3 regions of the Isoptericola jiangsuensis genome follow, and region 2 is predicted to be linked to each of the others. Evidence: riboswitches for the same ligand, from Rfam matches in the RefSeq annotation. Region 2 holds a riboswitch; each other region holds the start of a gene.
The links. Region 2 has a riboswitch for cyclic di-AMP ahead of ATJ88_RS15095 (C40 family peptidase). Riboswitches for the same ligand answer to the same signal wherever they lie in the genome.
Positions count from the first base shown of each region.

Region 1 (4,463 bases), 3.2 Mb from region 2:
GGCGTCGACCCCGGTGACCGTGCGCGACGCGTGCCACGCCTCGGCCTCGACCAGTCCCAGGTCGGCCGCGGCCCGCGCGAGCGCGGCGTGCACGCGACGGCGCTGCACCCCGGACGCCGACCGGTAGACGGCCGACCGCACGAGCGGGTGCCGGAACCGCACCCCGGGGTCGAGCGCGACCAGCCCCGCCGCCTCGGCCTCGTCGCCGTCGTCGACCTTCACCCCGCAGCGTGGTGCGGCCTCGGCGAGCAGCCGGGGGTCGCCGGAGGAGTCGGCGGCGGCGAGCAGCAGCCACCCCTGCACGGCGGCCGACGTGTGCATGACGCGGCGCAGGTAGTGGGCCTCGAGGTGGCTGCCGATCGGCACGGGGTCGGGGCCGAGGCCGAGGCCGTCGAGCTCGCGCAGCAGAGGGTCGGCGGCGAGGTCGGTCAGGGCGAGGGGGTTGCCACCCGTGGCCCGCACGATGGCGGCGGTCGTCGTCGGCGGGAAGGGGGCGCCGGCGGACCTGTTCAGCACCGCGGCGGCGGGCTCGGGTGCCAGGCCTCCGACCTCCAGGACCGGCATCCCCGCGAGGCGCTGCTCGAGCCCGCTCTCGACGCGGCCGGCGAGCAGCAGGGCCACGCGCTCGGCCCCCAGCCGACGCGCGACGAACGCCAGGACGTCCAGGCTCTCGGCGTCGAGGTGATGGGCGTCGTCGGCCACGCACAGCACCGGGCGGCTGCTCCCCGCCGCCGCGAGGAGGCTGAGCACGCCCAGACCGACGAGGAACCGGTCGGGCGGCGGGCCCTCGGCGCTGCCCGACGCGACGAGCAGCGGCTCGCGCTGCCGGGCCGGGAGGGCGTCGAGATGGCCGGTCAGCCGCCCGACGACGCGTTGCACGGCCGCGTACGGCATCGACGACTCGGCCTCGAACCCGTCCGCCCGGACCACGTCGAGCCCGGCGTCCTGCACCGCGTCGGCCACCAGCGACGACTTGCCGACGCCCGGCTCACCGAGGAGCAGGAGAGCGCTGCCACGGCCGTTCCGGGCAGCACCGACGACGGCGGCGATCCGTCGCCGCTCGTCGTCACGGCCCAGCAGGCCGCCGGTGCTGCCGTGCACGGTACGACGATAGGGCCACCGTCCCTGCCACGCGCGGGCTGACCTGCGGTGTCGCAGGCCGGCCCGCGCGGGGTGCAGCCCTCAGTAGGCGGACTTCACGGCCACCGCGGCGGTGAACTCCCAGTGCCACGGCTCGTACTTCGACCCGCCGGCGCGCGCCCAGTCCGGGTTGTCCCAGCCGTAGTCGGGGCCGTGCGCGGCGAGCCACGTCCACCGGTCACCCGCGTACGTCTCCGGGCACAGGTCGACGGCGAGGCCCCACCCGTGGTTGGACGTGCCGGGCGTGGCCGCGAGGTAGCCCTTGGCCGCCTTCGTCGCGACCTGCTGGCTGTAGCTGCGGTAGCCGTCGGTGACGCACATGTCCTCGCCGAACACCCCGCGGTACGCCTGGTTGAGACGGGCGAGCGCCACGGCTGCGTCCGCACGGATCGCCGGGCCGCCGTCCCACAGGTTGCACATCTCGGACGACGAGATGCTGCCGTTGGTGCCGGCGCCGGTCGCGAGGCCGTCGCAGCCGGGCAGGACGGGAGGCTCGGGAGCCGCCTCGACGTCCACCCGCACCTTCTCCGTGGTGAGGGTGGCGTCCGCGTCGACGACGACACCACCGGTCGCGGCGGCCGCGACGGGCGCGGCCGCGCGCACGCCGGAGCGCGACGCCGACCCGCCGCCGCCGACGCCGTCACGGTCGGCCAGCAGGGCGGCCGCCCGTGACGCGTCCACGGTGTCCGTCGTCGTCCCGGCGTCCGCGACCGGCGCGGCACCCTCGGGCGCGTCACCCAGGACGGGCACGGGCGTGCCGGACGCCACCGCGAGTCCGGTGGTCGTCGCCATCGTCACCGCGAGGCCCACCCCGATGCTCAGGGGCCAGCTCTTCGGCGCGAGGGACGACCAGGTCGGGCCCTGCCGGTGCCGGCGCGGGGCCGGCTCGGCGAAGTGGCGGCCGCGGCCGCGGCTCGCGGCGGACCGGGTCGGGGGGCCGGACGACGTGACGGTGGGCGGCGCGGTCGGGGCCGCCTCACGCGCGTGCCTCATCGCACCCCCCGCAGGTGCGCGGCGACGCACGTCACGGGACGCGACGACCGGGAGGACGGAGCCGACGGAGCGGCGACGGGCGCGAGGCCCGGGGTGCGGGGCGCAGGACGGCGCCCGCAGGTGCGGGATGGCATGCACGATCTCCTGACGCCTACGAAGTTAGCTGTCGGGTTCGGGTCGGAGACTGACCCGGCCAGCGGATGACATCCGCTCGGCTTCACCCCGAGGACACCGCAGTGCCCGGAAGTGGTTCCCCCGCCCCTGTCGTTCGGTTCGTCGGTGGTCCGGGACGGTGACAGGGCTCGGCGTCCGTCCGGACGACCCTCGTTCCCGAGGGGTGACTGGACCATATCCCGTCCGCCGAGAATTGTCACGATCAGGTCACGGCGCCTCACGGGACGGCCGCCAGCTCGTCCCACGTGCCGCCGAGATCGTCGCTGACCAGCACCGCCGCGGACGTCGCGACGACGAGCGCCGTGTCCTTGCCGTCCGCCGTCGGGACCGTCGTCAGCGCCTCCACGACCTCGTCGGTGCCGCCGTGCGACCGCCAACCCGTCAGGTCGTCCCCGGCCGTCCACACCGTTCCCGCGTCGTCGAGGCCGACGACGCCACCGGCCGGCAGCACCTCCACCAGCACCAGCAGCGGCGCGTCCGGCACGGGGGCGAACGAACCCGCCGCGTCGTCGCTGACCTGCACGCCGCCGGGCGTCGTCGCGACCAGGGAGTCCGCCTCACCGGCGAGGAACGCCAGGTCGCGGAGCGCGAGCGTCGCGCCCTGCGACCAGGACCGGCCGGCGTCGTCGCTCACCAGGATCGTGGACGTCCCGGAGTCGAGCCCCGCGACCCGCACGGAGCCGTCCGGGGTCGTCGCGGTCGTCAGGGCGTGGAAGTCGACCTCGCCCCGCAACGACACCGGCTCCCACGTCGTCGCACCGTCGGTGCTGCGCTGGAGGCCGAGGTTCGGCGGGGACAGGTCCGGGTCCTCGCCCGGGCCGGGATGACCCGACGCGTAGAGCGCGCCGTCCGGACCGAGGGCCATGCCCATCGTGTCCTGCGTGCCTGCGCCCACCCGGCGGACGGCGTCTTCGCCGGACGACGGCGCGGTCGGGTCGGGCAGCAGCCACACACCCGTGTGGGTGGCGGCGAGCAGCTGGTCGGTGCCGGGGTCGTGCACCAGGGCGTGCACGTGGCCGAGCGATTCGCCCGTCGGGTCGTCGGCGTCGTCGATGCCGTCGGCGGGGGTGGAACAGGCGGCGAGAGCGGGCAGCACCGCCGCCGAGAGGAGCGCGCGGGCGCGCGCGGATGCGGTCTTCATGAGGTGGTCCTCGGAGTCGTCAGGGACGGCGGCGCCCGCACCGGCGGGCGCCGCCGTCAGGGGGCGTCACTCGGCGGCGAGCAGGTCTTCCATGAACCGGATCTCGTCCGTCTGCGTCTCGACGATGGTCTGCGCCATCTCGACCGTCGCCGGGAACCGTCCGTCGTCCACCTCGTCGGCGGCCATGTCGACCGCACCCTCGTGGTGGACGATCATCTGCTCGAGGAACAGCGTCTGGGCCTGCGCGCCGTCCGCCTCCTCGAGCGACTCCATGTCCGAGCCGGACATCATGCCGTGCACGGCGTCGTGACCGGCGCCGTCCATGCCCATGTCCCACTCGTCGAGCCAGCCCGACATCGTCTCGATCTCCGGCCCCTGCGCCTGCTTGATCTGCTCCGCGAGGTCGACCACCTCGGGGTCGATCCCGTCCTTGCCGAGCAGCACGTCGGACATCTCGATCGCCTGCTCGTGGTGCGGGATCATCATCTGCGCGAACATCACGTCCGCCATGTTGAACGCCGCCGAGTCCTGGGACGAGGCGGCGGCCCTGGTACCGGGACCGCTCGGTTCGGTGTCGCTGCACGCGGCGAGCGCGCCGACGACGGCAAGGGCGACGACGGGCGCGAGGGCGCGCCGCATCAGGGTGTGCGTCATGAGGGTCTTGCCTTTCTCGGGGTCTTCCACACGGGGGCCCGCCACGGGCCCAGGAACGGCGGCGCGCCACGGCGCGCCACGGAACCGTGCGGGACTACGTCCGAGAGATCCCCAGGGCGTGCAGCGACGGCCCCTCGGCCCATCGCCGCCACGAGTCGGCGAGCCAGGCACCCGCGCGAGGCCAGGCGGACTCCGCGAGCAGCAGCCCGCGGGCGCCGGGCAGGGTCAGCACCAGAAGCACCGCGAGCACCATGAGGCACATCGCGGTGACCATGTCGTGGTGGTGCCCGCAGCCGTCGTCGCACGGCACGTCCGCCGGGACGAGCGTCGACGCCGTCGTCGTCAGGCCGGCCGCAGCTGG
Region 1 covers NZ_PDJJ01000001.1:166,073-170,535, reverse strand. Annotated here, with positions in the region: gene ATJ88_RS00750 (helix-turn-helix transcriptional regulator) at 1-1,101, opposite strand, end outside; gene ATJ88_RS00745 (M15 family metallopeptidase) at 1,183-2,133, opposite strand; cyclic di-AMP (ydaO/yuaA leader) riboswitch at 2,266-2,422, opposite strand; gene ATJ88_RS00740 (WD40/YVTN/BNR-like repeat-containing protein) at 2,525-3,448, opposite strand; gene ATJ88_RS00735 (DUF305 domain-containing protein) at 3,515-4,102, opposite strand; gene ATJ88_RS00730 (hypothetical protein) at 4,197-4,463, opposite strand, start outside.
Region 1: it holds a riboswitch for cyclic di-AMP, as region 2 does, so the genes downstream of both, ATJ88_RS00745 (M15 family metallopeptidase) here and ATJ88_RS15095 (C40 family peptidase) in region 2, are expected to answer to the same signal.

Region 2 (4,463 bases):
GCCGCACGCCGTCCGCTGATGGCCGCGCCGACCGCTGCCGCCGCCGGCCGTCGGGTCGCCGTCGTCGCCACCGCCGGTGGCCTCCTGGTCTCGACCATCGGTGGCGCCACCGCCGCGCACGCCGCGCCGGTCGATGCGGACGCCGCCAAGAAGCTCAGCACCGTGGACCTGGGTGCGCTGACCGACCAGGCCCGCGAGGCCCTGGAGTCGGCTCCGGTCGTGACGGTCGACGCGGACGCGAAGGTCGACGTCGAGAAGATCACGCCGAGGATCGCCAAGAAGGCGGAGATCAAGGCGGCCCCGGAGCCCGAGCCCGTCGTCGAGCGCACGGTCGCCCCGTCGCGCTCCGCCGAGCGCACCGAGGTCTCCTCCTCCACCGAGACGTCGACCGAGGCCTCCTCGGTCCCGGCCTCCGCCGTCGGCTCGTCGGTGATCTCCGTGGCGTCGCGCTACGTGGGCGTCCCCTACGTCTCGGGCGGCACCACCCCCTCGGGCTTCGACTGCTCGGGCTTCACCCAGTACGTCTTCGCGCAGGTCGGCATCTCGCTGCCGCGCTCCTCCTCGGACCAGCGCTACGCCGGCACCGTCGTGTCGCGTGCCGCCGCGCAGCCGGGCGACCTCATCTGGACCCCGGGCCACATCGCGATCTACGCGGGCGGCAACACGCAGATCGACGCGCCCCGCCCGGGCAAGACGATCCAGTTCCGCAGCATCTGGCAGTCCAACCCGACGTTCATCCGCGTCGGCTGAGACGGCCCGCCCCGGCCTTCGGAGGCCCGGTCCGCACCACGGTGCGGACCGGGCCTCCGGCCGTTGCCGGCGCGTCGTCGCAGGGCGCTCGGCCGCGGCCTGCCGGTGCTGGTGAGCGGCCTCCGACGCCCCGCTGACGGCCGCGCGAACGACGCGTCACGAGGTCGTGATCGAAACGTGACATCAGCCCGTCGATCCGATACGGTTCATCCGTCGGCGGAGCACTCCGCCGACCCTCGACCGGACGCCGAGTCCTGCCACCGGTCGGGGAGCCGGAACCCATGGCAGGAGCGGGGGACCCAATTCTGGGCATCGGAGACGGTGTCCTCGGGGTGAAGCCGGACAGGACGAGAGTCCTGGAAGGCCGGGTGATTCTCCCACCCGAACCCGACAGCTGACCTCGTAGGCGACGGGAGAGGAACACTGTTGAACGCACGCACCACCCTGCGCGGACGGCATCGCGCCGCACGCCGTCCCCTGATGGCTGCTCCCTCGGGCGCGGCCGGCCGTCGGGTCGCCGTCGTCGCCACCGCCGGTGGCCTCCTGGTCTCGACCATCGGTGGCGCCACCGCCGCGCACGCCGCGCCGGTCGACTCCGACGCCGCCAAGAAGCTCAGCACCGTGGACCTGGGTGCGCTGACCGACCAGGCCCGCGAGGCCCTGGAGTCGGCTCCGGTCGTGACGGTCGACGCGGACGCGAAGGTCGACGTCGAGAAGATCACGCCGAAGATCGCCAAGAAGGCGGAGATCAAGGCGGCCCCGGAGCCCGAGCCCGTCGTCGAGCGCACGGTCGCCCCGTCGCGCTCCGCCGAGCGCACCGAGGTCTCCACCTCGTCGTCGTCCACCGAGACCGCGACCCCCGTCGCCTCGAACGGCTCCCGTGGCGCGCAGGCCGTGTCCATCGCGGCGCGCTACATCGGCGTGAAGTACGTCGTGGGCGGCGCCTCGCCGTCGGGCTTCGACTGCTCGGGTCTGGTCACCTACGCCTACGCCCAGCTCGGCGTCTCCCTGCCCCGGTCGTCCAGCGCGATCCGCACCGCGAGCAACGTCGCGGTCGTGTCCCAGGCGGAGGCCCAGCCGGGCGACCTCATCTGGTCCCCGGGCCACATCTCGATCTACGCCGGTGGCGGCCAGCAGGTCGAGGCCACGCGCCCCGGCGGCTGGATCGTCCGCCAGTCGAGCCTCTGGCAGTCCAGCCCGGTCTTCCTCCGGGTCCTCGGCTGACCGTCGCGTCACTCCGACGAACGCCCCGGCACCTCCACGGTGCCAGGGCGTTCGTCGTCCCGCCGACCGCGTGCTTTGCTACGCCTTTCGCCCTGCTTTCGCTACCCTTGAAGCAGGAATGACGGACGTCGAGGTCCGGTCACGACGGGAGGCGCGAGATGACACGTCCTGAGGTGGTTCTGGTCGGGGTCGACGGATCCCCTGCGAGCCTGCACGCCCTCGACTGGGCCGCGGCGTACGCGGAACGCGTCGGCTGGGGCGTGCACGTGGTCTGCAGCTACTCGCTGCCGTCGTTCACCGCCGCCTCCCTCGACGGCGGCTACGCGGCCCTCGACGACACCGCCATCGCGGAGGGCGCGAAGGCCGTCCTCGCGGAGGCGGAGGCGCGCCTGGCGGGCCGTGCCGTCGCCGTGCAGGGCACGGTCGCGACCGGCGACGCCGCCGGGGTGCTGGTCGAGCTGTCCGCCGAGCACAGCCTGGCCGTCGTGGGGACGCGCGGGCGCGGCGGCTTTACGGAGCGACTCCTGGGGACGGTGTCGTCCGCGCTGCCGGCGCACGCCCACTGCCCCACGGTCGTGGTGCCGTACCGGGGCGGTGCGGACGACCCCGACCGCCGTGACGCCGACTCGGTGCACGACGTGCACCGGATCGTCGTGGGGGTGGACGGGTCGCCGTCGGCGGAGGTCGCCCTGCGGCACGCGGTGCGGCAGGCGGAGACCTGGGGTGCGGAGCTCGTCGCGGTCGCCGGGGTGCCGCTCGGCACGGGTGCCGGGATGCTGGCCTGGCTGCCGTCCCAGATCGACCACGAGCAGGTGCTGGACGACGTCAAGGCCGGGCTCGACGTCATCGTCGACCGCGTCGCGGCGGACCACCCCGGGCTGACCATCAAGCGGCACGTCCTGGACGGTTCCGGGGCGGAGCTGCTCACGGAGTTCTCGACGGCCGCCGACCTCATCGTCGTGGGGTCGCGAGGCCGGGGCGGGTTCCGGGGCCTGCTGCTGGGTTCGACGAGCCAGGCGGTGCTCCACCACGCGAAGTGCCCGGTGCTGGTCGTGACCCGCAAGTGCGACAAGGAGCTCCAGGAGGAGTCCGCCGCCTGACCCAGCCCCGCTGCGGGCAGGAGATCTGCGGTGCGAAGGCCTCGCCCGACGGCGGATCTCCTGCCCACAGCGGGGCCGGGGGTGGAGCGGTCAGTGCCGGGTGCGGTACAGGTGCATGGTGATCGGCGCGAAGATCGCGGTCATCACCACGGCGGAGACGAGGACGGTGACGATCTCCCCGGTGCTCGCGACGCCCGCCATGAGACCACGGACCGCGGTGACGAGGTGGGAGACCGGGTTGAGCTCGACGAACCGCTGCAGGCCCGACGGCATGGTGGACGGGTCCACGAAGATGTTCGACGCGAACGTCAGCGGCATGAGGACCATCATCGACACCCCCATGACGGCGTTCGGGGTGCGCAGCAGCAGCCCGAGGATGGTGAAGATCCAGCTCAGCGCGAAGGCGAACACGAGCAGCAGCGCGACGCCCGCGACGACGCCGACCACGCCGCCGTCGGGCCGGAACCCGAGGACGAGGCCGAGCCCGATGCACATGACCGACGCGATCGAGTAGCGCACCGTGTCGCCGAGCAGGGCGCCGACGATGGGTGCCGGACGCCAGATCGGCAGGGACCGGAACCGGTCGAACACGCCCTTGGTGATGTCGGTGTTGAGCGTGTAGCCCGTGTACACGGTGACGATGACGATGGTCTGCACGAGGATGCCCGGCAGCAGGAACTGGATGTAGGCCTGCGTCGACCCGGCCAGCGCCCCGCCGAACAGGTACGTGAACATCAGCGTGAAGATGACGGGGGAGACGAGCACGTCGAAGAGCTGCTCGGGGACGTGCTTGATCTTGAGCAGGGCCCGCCAGGCGAACGTCAGCGAGCAGGACACGGCGCCGGGCCGCGGCGGGCGCGCCTCGAGGGCGACGGCGTCGCGCAGGGTGGTGGTGCTGAGGTCGGCGGTGGTCATCGGGAGACCTCCTCGGCGGCGGGTTCGGCGTCCGGGTCGTCGACGGGCAGGGGCTTGCCCGTCAGGGTGAGGAAGACCTCGTCGAGGCTCGGCTGGCCGAGCGCGAGCTCGGGGACGGCGATGCCGGCCTCGCCGAGGGCGGGCAGGACCTGCGCCACGAGGTGCGCGCCGTCGTCGGGGACGCGGGCGCTCAGGGCGTACGGGTCGGTGGGGAGGGTCGGGCGGGTGCCGAGGGTGCGGGCGAGGATGTCGGCGGCCTCGGCCCGGCGGGACGAGTCGGCGAGGCGGAGGTCGACGGTGCCCTGCCCGACGGACCGTTTGAGCTCCGTCGGCGTGCCCTCCGCGACGAGGCGGCCCGCGTCGATGACGCCGATGCGGTCGGCGAGCTGGTCGGCCTCCTCCAGGTACTGCGTGGTGAGCAGGACGGTCGCGCCGTCGTCGACGAGGACGCGGACGATGTCCCACACCTGGTTG
Region 2 covers NZ_PDJJ01000001.1:3,352,474-3,356,936, reverse strand. Annotated here, with positions in the region: gene ATJ88_RS15100 (C40 family peptidase) at 1-750, shown strand, start outside; cyclic di-AMP (ydaO/yuaA leader) riboswitch at 1,011-1,173, shown strand; gene ATJ88_RS15095 (C40 family peptidase) at 1,231-1,974, shown strand; gene ATJ88_RS15090 (universal stress protein) at 2,133-3,074, shown strand; gene ATJ88_RS15085 (ABC transporter permease) at 3,165-3,989, opposite strand; gene ATJ88_RS15080 (ATP-binding cassette domain-containing protein) at 3,986-4,463, opposite strand, start outside.

Region 3 (4,463 bases), 2.9 Mb from region 2:
ACGCCGAGGCCGAGGCGCGGGAGGTCATGGACGTGTTCGACCTGGCGGCGGCGGCACCCCGGCCGTTCCGGGCGTTGTCGGGCGGGGAGGCGCAGCGGCTGATGCTCGCGCGGGCCGTCGCCACGGCGCCCGACCTGCTGCTCGTCGACGAGCCGACGGCCCAGCTCGACCGCTCCACCGCGGACACCGTCAACGCGGTGCTCGCGCAGGTCGCCCGCGCGGACGCGGTCGTGCTCGTCGCCACCCACGACGCCAGCACGCGCGACGCCTGCACCCGGGTCGTGGACCTGGCCCGCCACCGGCCGGACCCGGCGGCGACCGTCCCGCGTGAGGTCCCGGCGTGAGGGCCCGGATGCGACCCGCCGCCGTGCTGGGCGAGGCGCGGCGCAACCTGCTGTCGGGCACGACCCGTGCGGCGGTCCTCGTCGCGGTCGCGGCGACCCTGCTGGGCGTGCTCGCGGTGGCTGACGTCCGGGCCGTCGTCGGGGTCGTGCAGTCCGCTGCCGAGTACCGCGCGGCCGCGGGGAGCGTGCAGGTGCTCGACGCGCCCGGCCAGGTCGACGGCGCACGCTGCGAGGCCCTCGCCCGGGTGGACGGCGTCGTGGCGGCGGGCGCCGTGCGCGCCGGCGGCGAGGTGCGCTCCCTCAACCTGCCGTCGACCCCGTTGACGTCGCTGGAGGTGACGCCGGGGCTGGGCGGCGTCCTGGGGGCGCAGGCCGCGTCCGCGGGCATCTGGTTGCCGCACGAGCTCGCCGTCGCGCTCGGTGCGTCCGCCGGCGACGTCCTCGCGACGGACCGGGGCGCCGCCGTCGTCGGCGCGGTGTTCGCCTACCCGGCGGACGGGCGCGACCCGGCGCCCTCGTACGCCGTGCTGGAGCCCGTCCCGGCGGGCGCGGGAGCGTTCGACGCGTGCTGGGCCGAGGTGTGGCCCGCCGACGAGCGCACGACCAACCTCCTGTGGACGGTCGTGGACGCCGACCCGGACGCCGAGCAGCCGCCCACCCTCGGCCCCCTCAACACGACCCTGGGGCGAGACTTCGACCCCGCAGCGCTCCTTCAGGAGCGGGTGACCCGGTTCGCGCCGTGGGCGGCGCTCGTCGTCGGCCTGGCGCTCGGCCTGGTCGCCGTCCGGCTCCGTCGCCTCGAGCTCGCCGCGACCCTGCACGCCGGGGTCGGCCGGTCGGCGCTGGCCTGGCAGGTGCTGGTCGAGACCCTGTGCTGGGTGCTCGCCGCCGCCGTGGTGGCGGGAGCGGTCGTGGCGGGCGCGGCGGCGTGGCACCACCCCGCCCCGGACGTCGCGGTGTGGTGGACGGGGATGCGGACCGTCGCCGTCGGGCTGGTGGCCGTGCTCGGGGGTGCCGTCGGGACGGCCCTCGCCACGCGGGAGTCGCACCTGTTCCGCTGGTTCAAGGAGCGCTGACCCGGAACGCGGACGGGCGGCAGGTCGCACCCCGGTGAGAGGTGCGTCCTGCCGCCCGTGCGTGCCAGGGGGAGCGTCAGACCCGGATGAAGACCGGGCTGCTCTGCCACATGGAGCGCTTGATGACGCCGGTGCGGGGGTTGCCCGCCTCGATGACACGGCCCTTGCCGGCGTAGATCGCGACGTGGCCGGGCGTGTAGACGAGGTCGCCGGGGCGCGCCGCGGCGCGCGAGACCTTCTTGCCGACGGACCGCTGCGCGGAGGACGAGCGCGGCAGGGTCTTGCCGGTCGCCTTCTTGTACACGTAGGAGGTGAAGCCGGAGCAGTCGAAGCCGGTGCGGGGGCTGCTGCCGCCGTAGGTGTAGCGGGTGCCGACGTAGCTGTTGGCGACCTTGACGACCTTGGTGCCGCTGGTCTGCTTCGGCTTGACGTTGACGGTGCGGTACTTGGTCACGTCCGCCAGGCCGGTGCGGGCGGCGGCGTCGGTGACGATGCGGACCTTGTTGCGGCCGACGTCGTACTTGCCCCAGGTGGGGCGGAAGCGGACGACGCCGTTGTTGTTGAGCTTCTTGACGGCGACCTTCTTGCCGTCGATGAAGACCTTGACGCGGCCGGGCACGGCGGTGCCGCCGCGGGTGGCCTTGACCGTGTAGACGGGGCGGGTGTTCTGCTTGCCCTTCGTCCCGGTCTTGCGCGACACGGTGATCGAGACGCGCGGGTGGGCCTGGGAGGCCGCGACGACGGTGCCGCCGAGGGCCTTGGTGCCGGAGGTGGTGGCCGCGGAGGCGGTCCCCGCCCCGGCGACGAGGGTGCCGCCGGCCAGCGCGGCCGTCAGCGACATCGCGACGGCGGCCCGGCGGAGACGGGAATGGTGTGCGGGGGCGACGCGCGTGGGCGCGCCGACGAGGGCGTCGGTCATCTTCTACCTCTCCAGCCTGCGAGATGAGCTGTCGGATTAGGCCGAGAAGTGTTGGCCTGCCGTCGAAGGACGACTTCACCCCGAGGACGACCGGCTGGTCGCCCGAAAGTGGTTCTCCCGCTGCTGCCGTCGGGTTCTGAGAAGCGACCGTCCGCCGGCAGCACTGGGCTTGCGGAACGGTGCACCGCCACGCACGGACGCGGGGCGACCCCGGCACGCTAACGACGCCGCACCGGCAGATCACAATCAGATAACGGTGAGTCGTCGGGGCTTTTCTGAAGAAGGTGTGAAGGAATGCGTCCGGAGGGATCAAGGCCGCCTGTCGGGAATATCCCTCGTGCCCACCTCGAACGGGGCGAAAGAACGCCGGAAAGGTCCGGTCCGCCGGGAAGGTCCCGTCGTGACGGCCGCCACACCCGGCGCCGTCGGTGCAGGTCAGCGCGACCCGTTCACAACTCCGGGGCTCGGGATCACTCCAGAAAGTCGCCCGGCAGGGGATCCGACGACGTCGCCAGGCACAGCCCGGTCCGGTCCCCGTCCGCCCACGACTCGGCCGTGGGCGTCCACACCACCAACGTCAGCGCGTCCCCGAGGGTTCCCCGGGCCTGCGGCCCCAGGAGGTCCGGGGTGCAGGCGCGCGCCGCGGCCCGCGCCAGCGCGTCGACCCCCGGCCAGACGGCGTCCGGCGCCGAGTCCGTGCGGCCCACCACCTGCGCGCGGTGCTCCACCGAGCAGGGCACCACCTCGACCGACGTGACGGTCGACGCCGTCGGCGCCGACGCGACGCACGACCCGAGGACGAGCTGCACCGCGTTCACCTCCGCCGGGGCGGACAGCGCCGCCGTCACGGGCTCCCACGCCCGCTCCCGGGTGCTGGACACCAGCCACGACACGCCCGCCGCGACCGCCACCACGAGGACCACGGTCGCCAGCACGCCGGCGACCCACCAGCGGGCCCGGCGCCGCGCGGCGGCCCGCTCGGCCGCCGTCGGCCCGCCCGGGGCGCCCCACCGCGAGCCGTGCACGGCCGGGTCCGGGTGCGCACCCACCGTCGGACGCGCCCCGGCCACCCGCTCCTGCGGCGCCGGGACCGTCCACGCCGACGGCTCCGGGGCCGTGGGACCCGGGGCGGCGAAGGACGGCTCGTCGGGGCGCTCGGTCATGTGCACAACCTATGCCCCGGACGGGGCCCCGGACCGGTCCGTGGGCAGGTCCGCGACGTCGAGGACGACGGGTACGTGGTCGCTCGCGCCCGTGCCGCGCCGCTCGTCCCGGTCGATCGTCACGCCCGTGACGCGCGCCGCCAGCGCCGCCGACGCGTACGCGAAGTCGATCCGCAGCCCCTTGTCCCGCGGGAACGCGAGCTGCTGGTAGTCCCAGTACGTGTAGGTCCGCTCGGCGGGCAGGTGCTCGCGGGTCACCTCCGTCAGGCCCGCCGTCGCGAACGCGTCGAACGCCTCCCGCTCCGGCGCCGACACGTGCGTGTGCCCCTCGAAGGCCGTCACGTCCCACACGTCCGTGTCCCGGGGGATGACGTTCCAGTCGCCCAGCAGGCCCAGCGGCAGGTCCGGCTCCGCGGTCACCCACTCCTGCGCCCGCGCCCGCAGCGCGGCCAGCCACTCCAGCTTGTACGCGTAGTGCGGGTCCGTCAGGGTGCGGCCGTGCGGCACGTACAGCGACCACACCCGCACGCCGCCGCACGTCGCGCCGAGCGCCCGCGCCTCCAGCGCCGGCTCCGCGCCCGCCTTGCCGAACCGCGGCTGGCCGCCGAACGACTCCTCCACGTCCGCCAGACCCACCCGGGACACCACCGCCACGCCGTTCCACTGGTGGTACCCCGCCGCCGCGACCTCGTACCCCGCGTCGGCGAACGCCGCCGTCGGGAACTGGTCCGCGCGGCACTTGGTCTCCTGGATCGCCAGCACGTCCGTGCCGGACCGCTCCAGGAAGGCCAGCACCCGCGGCAGACGGGTCCGGATCGAGTTCACGTTCCACGTCGCGATGCGCACACGCGCACCTTAGGGCTCTAGAGTGCCGACATGGGAACCGCGCTCGTCACCGGCGCCACCGCCGGCCTCGGACTGGAGTTCGCCTGGCAGCTCGCCACGGCCCGGCACGACCTCG
Region 3 covers NZ_PDJJ01000001.1:448,258-452,720, forward strand. Annotated here, with positions in the region: gene ATJ88_RS02080 (ATP-binding cassette domain-containing protein) at 1-344, shown strand, start outside; gene ATJ88_RS02085 (hypothetical protein) at 341-1,420, shown strand; gene ATJ88_RS02090 (C40 family peptidase) at 1,497-2,339, opposite strand; cyclic di-AMP (ydaO/yuaA leader) riboswitch at 2,338-2,484, opposite strand; gene ATJ88_RS02095 (septum formation family protein) at 2,810-3,502, opposite strand; gene ATJ88_RS02100 (exodeoxyribonuclease III) at 3,512-4,348, opposite strand; gene ATJ88_RS02105 (SDR family NAD(P)-dependent oxidoreductase) at 4,379-4,463, shown strand, end outside.
Region 3: it holds a riboswitch for cyclic di-AMP, as region 2 does, so the genes downstream of both, ATJ88_RS02090 (C40 family peptidase) here and ATJ88_RS15095 (C40 family peptidase) in region 2, are expected to answer to the same signal.